One region of the Pseudodesulfovibrio hydrargyri genome, then DNA from elsewhere that is predicted to be linked to it. Evidence: predicted binding sites of a transcription regulator. Region 1 holds the regulator's gene; the other holds the start of a gene.
What was found. Region 1 encodes sigma-54, which starts transcription at its own class of promoters, with help from an activator protein. Its sites were predicted from a motif close to CTGGCACGGNNNNTGCTT; they were not measured.

Region 1 (3,353 bases):
CATCTTCAAGAAACTGACCGTGCGCCAGAACCTGGAGATCATCCTGGAGCAGACCTCCATGACCTCGCGGCAACAGCGGGCCCGGGCCGACGAACTCATGGAGATGTTCACCATCACCAAGCTGGCGGACCAGGCGTCCATGTTCCTGTCCGGCGGCGAGCGGCGCAGGCTCGAAATAGCCCGGGCGCTCATCCTCGATCCGCAGTTCATCCTCCTGGACGAGCCGTTTGCCGGTATCGATCCCATCGCGGTCATCGACATCCAGGAGATTATCTCCGTGCTCAAGTCCATGGATATCGGTATCCTCATCTCGGATCACAACGTCCGGGAAACCCTGAATATCTGCGACCGGGCCTACCTGGTCTACGAGGGCACGGTCATCCTGGAGGGAGCCCCATCCGAGATCGTCAAGTCCAGCCGCGCCCGGCAGATATATCTGGGCGAGGATTTCCGGCTTTAGCCCGCCGTTTTCGTCTTTTTTTCCTCTTTCCCGATTTACACCGTTGCTAAAGGTTGGTACACTTTTTTCATATCATAATATGCAGGCGGAAATATTAATGTAAACAGGATGTTAACACAATTGTGTTGCATCCTTTAGTTCACTGTGGCATGGTTGAACCGGAAAAAATGTCTGGCGGTTAAAAAAAATTTCTTTATCCGGCAATCGATAAACACAACCTCAAGCGGGTAGCGCATCATGGGATTGGAACTTCGGCAACAGCTCAAGCTCTCACAGCAACTGGTCATGACGCCCCAGTTGCAGCAGGCCATCAAGCTGCTGCAACTGTCGCGGCTTGAACTGCTGGAGACCGTGCAGCAGGAATTGTTGGAGAATCCCTTCCTGGACGAAACCGAGACCGACACCGAGGTCCCGGACAAGACCGAGGTCCTGACCGAATCCCAGGCCGAGGAGGAACTGGTCCGCAACGCGGACTGGGAAAACTACCTGGGCGAATTTTCCTCCACCTCCAAGCAGGCCCTGTCTCGCGACATGGAGATGCCCGAGGAGGGCATGTCCTTCGAGGCCCGCCTGGCCTCGAAGCCCTCTCTGGAAGGGCACCTGAACTGGCAGATGCGCCTGTCCAACTTCTCCGAGCACGAGCTGGCCATCGGCGACGTCATCCTCGGCAATATCGACGCCAACGGCTACCTGCAGGCCACCATGGAGGAGTTGACCGCCATGGTCCAGGCCTCGGAGGAGGAGATCGAGTCCGTTCTGCGCCGCATCCAGCACCTGGACCCGGTCGGCGTGGGCGCCCGGACCCCGCAGGAGTGCCTGCTGGTCCAGATGGAGGTCCTCGGATATGACGACCCGATCCTGGTCTCCCTGGTCAGCGACCACCTGGAGGACCTGGAGAAGAATCGTTACAAGCCTCTGGCGCGCAAGTTCAAGATCACCATGGACGAGCTCAAGTCGTACCTGGATCTGATGCAGACGCTCGATCCCATGCCGGGTGCCAACTTCTCCAGCACCGAGCCGCACTACGTCAGCCCGGACGTGTTCGTCTACAAGTACGGCGAGGACTTCGTCATCATCCTCAACGAGGACGGTATGCCGAGGCTCCAGATGAACACCTTCTACATGGATTCCATGAAGGGCGCGGCCGACAAGGAGAAGGAATATTTCCAGGAAAAGATGCGTTCCGCCGCATGGTTGATGAAAAGTCTGTACCAGCGGCAGCGAACCTTGTATAAAGTAGTTGAGAGCATTGTCGGCTTCCAACGGGCATTCTTCGAGGAGGGCGTGACAAAGCTCAAACCCCTCATCCTCAAGGAGGTGGCGGAAGACATCGAGATGCACGAATCCACCGTGAGCCGGATCACGACCAACAAATATGTCTCGACCCCTCACGGCATCTTCGAGCTGAAGTTCTTCTTCAACTCGGCCCTGGACCTGAACGACGGGTCCCAGGTGGGTTCGGAGAGCGTCAAGGCGCTCATTAAGCAAATGATCGCAGATGAAGACACGAAGAAACCGCTCAGCGACGAGAGGATAGGCGAGATCCTCCAGGAAAAGCTGGAAGTGAACATCGCCCGGCGCACGGTCGCCAAATACCGCTCGGCCATGGGCATAGCTTCGTCTTCGAAACGAAAGCAGTACTTCTAGGGGCTGCTTGAAGCACTCTCAACCAGGAGGCAGCGTATGAACATCAGCTTCACTTTCAAGAACTTCGAGCCTTCCGATCACCTCAAGGGTTATGCGGAAAAGCGTTTTGAAAAGGTAGCAAGATACGTTTCCGATGCGGAGGCCGATCTCCAGGTCAACCTGCTGGTCGACAAGTTCCGCCACAAGGCGGACGTGATCCTGAACTCGGATCGCATACATATCTCGGCCTATGAAGATTCGGAGGACATGTACTCCACCATCGACATGGTCCTGGACAAGCTGGAGGCCCAGCTGCGCAAGATGCGCGAAAAGATGAAGAATCGCCCCAGGCAGGCGCGTCCCAATAAGATGGTGCAGATGAACTACCTGTCCTACGAGGACATCGCTCCCGGTTCAGCGCCCACCATCGTCGGCACCGACGCATACGAGCCCAAGCCCATGTCCGTGGACGAGGCCGCCATGCAGCTGGATGCCCGTGACAACGAATTCCTGGTCTTCCTCAATGCGGAGACCGACGGCGTCAACGTGATATACAAGAGAAAGAACGGCGATTACGGCCTCATCGACCCCGGAAACTAAGCATGAAACTCAGTGATTACCTGGCGAAGGAGCTGATCCTTCCCGAACTCGAGTCCGCAACCAAGTCGGACGTATTGAATGAACTCGTCGCCCCCCTGGGCGTACAATATCCAGAGATGGACACGGACCATGCGGTCCGTGTCCTTCTCGATCGTGAACGGCTCGGTTCCACCGGCATCGGAGACGGCATCGCCATCCCTCACGGCAAGCTTGAGGACCTGGAAAAGGTCATCGTGGTCGTGGGCCGCAGCCGCAAGGGCGTGGAATTCGAAGCGCTGGACCACGCCCCGTGCACCATCTTTTTCCTGGTGCTCGCCCCGGAACAGGTGGCGGGCATGCATCTGCGCGTCCTGGCCCAGATCTCCCGCCTGCTCAAGGACGAGGAATTCCGCAAGGCGTTCCTGTCGGCCGATGACCTTGAGGGCCTCTGGGCCCTGCTCAAAAGCGTGTAACCGAAGGGACGGAATCCGTTGTGACCTCGACCAACCCCTTCCCGGTGGTGATCGTCACCGGACTCTCCGGCTCGGGCAAGAGCACCGCGCTCAAGGTCTTCGAGGACCTGGGGTTCTTCTGCATCGACGGGCTCCCGTCCGAGATGTCGGCCAAGCTGGCCGACCTCATCCTCTCGTTCGACACCAAATACCGCGGTCTGGCGCTCGGCATGGAC
Region 2 (3,353 bases), on a different contig from region 1:
CCGACCGACGGCGGACAGTAGCATGAAAACCGTTATCGCCATCATCATAGTCATCCTGGGAGTGGCCGCCTTCGTCCACTGGCGGTCTCCGCAATGGCTCGACGACTACCTGCCCGCCACGGACCGGCGGACCGAGACCTTCGGACAAATGCCCGAAATCGACGGGCACTCCCCCTGGGTGGCCGGATTCGGCCGGGTGGAACCCGTCTCCCAGAAACGCCGCCTGGCCTTCGAGATCAGCGGCCTGCTGGACGAGGTTCTGGTGGAGGAGGGCGACGCGGTCAAACAAGGGCAGGTGGTGGCCGGGCTCAGGGACGACGAATACTCGGCCCGGCTCGAGGCGGCCCGGTCCGACGCCCAGGCCCTCAAGGCGCAATATGAAAAGCTCATGGCCGGGGCGCGCCAGGAGGAAAAGACCGAGACCCTGTCCGTGGTCCAGCGGACCAAGTCGGTCATGGAGAACGCGCGGGTGGAAATGAAGCGGCGCAAGGAACTGCTCGACCAGAACCTCATCGCCAAGGAGGAGGTGGACCGCACCGTGACCGAGTACCTGGTGGCCGAAAAGGAATATGAAGAGGCCCGCCAGCGCTACCTGGTGATGAAGAACTTCTCGCGCAAGGAAGACATCGCCACGGCCTGGGCCGAGTACGAGGCGGCCGTGCAGCGGGCCGTGGACATGCGGGCCCAGCTCGAGAAGACCCGGCTCAGGAGCCCGGTCGACGGCAGGGTCCTGCGCGTGCACCGCCAGCCCGGCGAGAACGTGTCCATCTTTTTCGAGTGCCCGGTGCTGACCGTGGCGGACATCAGCCGCTACCAGATCCGGGCCGAGATCAACGAGAAGTACGCCGCCCTCCTCGAACCGGGCCAGGAGGCGTATTTCACCTCCGAAGCCTTCGGCGGCCTCCGCTTCCAGGGCAGGATCGAACGGGTCGGGGACATGACCGGCCCCAAGACCGTGACCCTCGACCTGCCCCGCGAAAAGGCGGACACCAAGGTACTCGAGGCCATCATCGCCCTGGACAACCAGGACGGCCTGGTCACCGGGCTGACCGGCGACGTGTTCATCCTCACCAGCGAGAACCCCGGCCTGGTCAGAAACCAGGTCGGGTCCGGCGCAGGCGGTCAATAGCCATGAGACCAAACACCCACGACCTGCCGGCGCGGGTCATCCCCTTCGGCCTGTACATGGCCTTCGTGGCCGCGCTGGAAATCCCGGCCCTGTTCGGCGGCGAACCGCCGTCCCCGTCCTTCATTCTCGGCCTCTACCCGGCCAAGATCGCCCTGGTCGCAACGGCCCTGCTGGCCTTCAGGAAATTCTACACCGACCTGGACTGGGGCTCGCTGCGCCGGGCGGTGCCCACCGCGCTCAGCGTCTGCGCCGGGGCCGCCGTCTTCCTCCTGTGGATCAACCTGGATCTGCCCTGGGCCGTCCAGGGCGAGCTGACCTCGTATGATCCCACGGAGGCCGCGCCGGGTTGGGCATACGCGCTTATCTTCGCCCGGGTGGCGGGCGCGGTCGTCGTGGTCCCGGTCATGGAGGAGCTGTTCTGGCGCTCCTTCCTGGCCCGCTACCTGATCGACCGGGACTTCATGGCGGTCCGGGCCGGAACCTTCACCCTGTTCACCTTCCCGGCCACGGCCGTGTTGTTCGGCCTGGAGCACCAACTCTACCTCGCCGGCGTCCTGGCGGGTCTGGCCTACAATGCCATCTACTGGAAAACCAAGAGCTTGGCCCAATGCATCCTCAGCCATGCGGTGACCAACGGCCTGTTGGCCGCCTACGTTCTGACCACCCAGAACTGGCGGTTCTGGTAGGCCGAAAAACTGTAAAAACCACCCCGAAAACCTGTCGGAACCCTTAACACATTCCTTCTTTTGCGCTGTCTCATCGCAATAAAACAACATAAATTCAGCGTATTATATTTTGGCACGCCAACTGCATCAATGAGAGCAACTTTGAACCTAATACCAAAAGGGGCTCGTTATGAAGAAGTTGTTTATGCATTTCGCACTGGCTCTGGCCGTGCTTGCCATGCCCGCCATGGCCCAGGCCGATACCATCTTCGGCTGGAATCTCGATCTCGGTGCTTACGGAACCGTCAATAACATCGAATTCCTGTCCGCCACCGGCGACGGAACCATTTACCAGCAACTCAGCAGCACGCCCACCCCGACCAATCCCGGCTTCGGCCCGGGCGACGCCTTTGACGTCGTTTCCCTGATCTACACCGTGTCCTACACTCCGGTGGGCGGTACTTCCACGCCTCTGTACCTGACAAAGGACAGTGGCGCCACTATCGATCAGCTGTTCTTCTATTCCGACAATCTGACCGGCATCATCACCGGCTCCTCCGCCACCGACTTCTCCTATGAATACACGGGCGGCGACATCGGCATGTACATCGGCAACAAGGACAGCATCGGGACGGCAACCATGCTCGCCACCCTGTCCCTGACCACCGGCATTGGCGATGCCAGGACCTCCACCCCCGGCGACGGCACCTACGAGCAGAGCGACACGGACATCACCGCCCTGTTCGACGCCAACCCGCTGGAGACCCTGATCTCCTTCACGCCGACCGATGCGGGTCTGGCCGCCGCCTACCCCTGGCTCGACACGTTCCTGAAGTTCGACTTCGACAACGCGCTGCGCGCCATCGCCCCCGGGAGCGGGGCTGGCGGTACCACCGTCTTCGAAGTCGGCAGCGACGCCCGCATCACCCTGGTGGCCACTCCGGAACCCTCCACCTTCCTGATCCTCGGCTTCGGACTGCTCGGCCTGGTCGGCTTCCGCAGGAAGTTCAAGAAGGCCTAAGTCATCAAGGTCTGAGCAAGCAAATCCCCGATACGGTATCAAGCGGGTGTGGCGCAAGCCGCACCCGCTTCATACATTGCAGCGGCCGGACAGGCCGCGATTCCCGCGCCCGCCGTCCCGGCGGGTGTTCTTATTTTCGACATCTTCCGTCCCATCCTCGGGCTCGACCGCCCTTGTCAATACGAGCGGGCTCCCCTGCCCTGGGGCAGACGAAACGGCAAGACAAAGGAAACCCGGCTAAGGCGAAAGCGCCCCGCCCTCGAAAGGTGACGGCCGGGGAAGGTCCGTCTAGATGCGGAAGGATTCCACGGGACGGCGGTAAGTGCCGAAGTGGATGGGCTTGCCGAATCCGGCCCTGAAGAGCATGACCGGCCCCTGGGCCCAGACCTTGGGGAAGAGCTCGGCCAGGCTGGCCCATACTGAGGAGAGCATGTCCCGGTGCTTCGGGGAAAAGGTGTCGGGCCCTTCCAGCAGCCAGCGCAACCGGAAGAGCGTGACCGCGGTCATGGGCTGCATGCGCAGGTTGTAGTGGGTCAGG

Region 2: the regulator sigma-54 is predicted to act here: its motif matches at 1,925-1,942, upstream of BerOc1_RS05355 (PEP-CTERM sorting domain-containing protein).

The regions. Positions count from the first base shown of each region.
Region 1 covers NZ_LKAQ01000001.1:52,262-55,614, reverse strand. Annotated here, with positions in the region: gene lptB (LPS export ABC transporter ATP-binding protein) at 1-460, shown strand, start outside; gene rpoN (RNA polymerase factor sigma-54) at 698-2,107, shown strand; gene hpf (ribosome hibernation-promoting factor, HPF/YfiA family) at 2,144-2,686, shown strand; gene BerOc1_RS00260 (PTS sugar transporter subunit IIA) at 2,689-3,138, shown strand; gene rapZ (RNase adapter RapZ) at 3,159-3,353, shown strand, end outside.
Region 2 covers NZ_LKAQ01000004.1:183,397-186,749, forward strand. Annotated here, with positions in the region: gene BerOc1_RS05340 (ABC transporter ATP-binding protein) at 1-21, shown strand, start outside; gene BerOc1_RS05345 (HlyD family secretion protein) at 23-1,129, shown strand; gene BerOc1_RS05350 (CAAX prenyl protease-related protein) at 1,132-1,815, shown strand; gene BerOc1_RS05355 (PEP-CTERM sorting domain-containing protein) at 1,985-2,815, shown strand; gene BerOc1_RS05360 (ThiF family adenylyltransferase) at 3,104-3,353, opposite strand, start outside.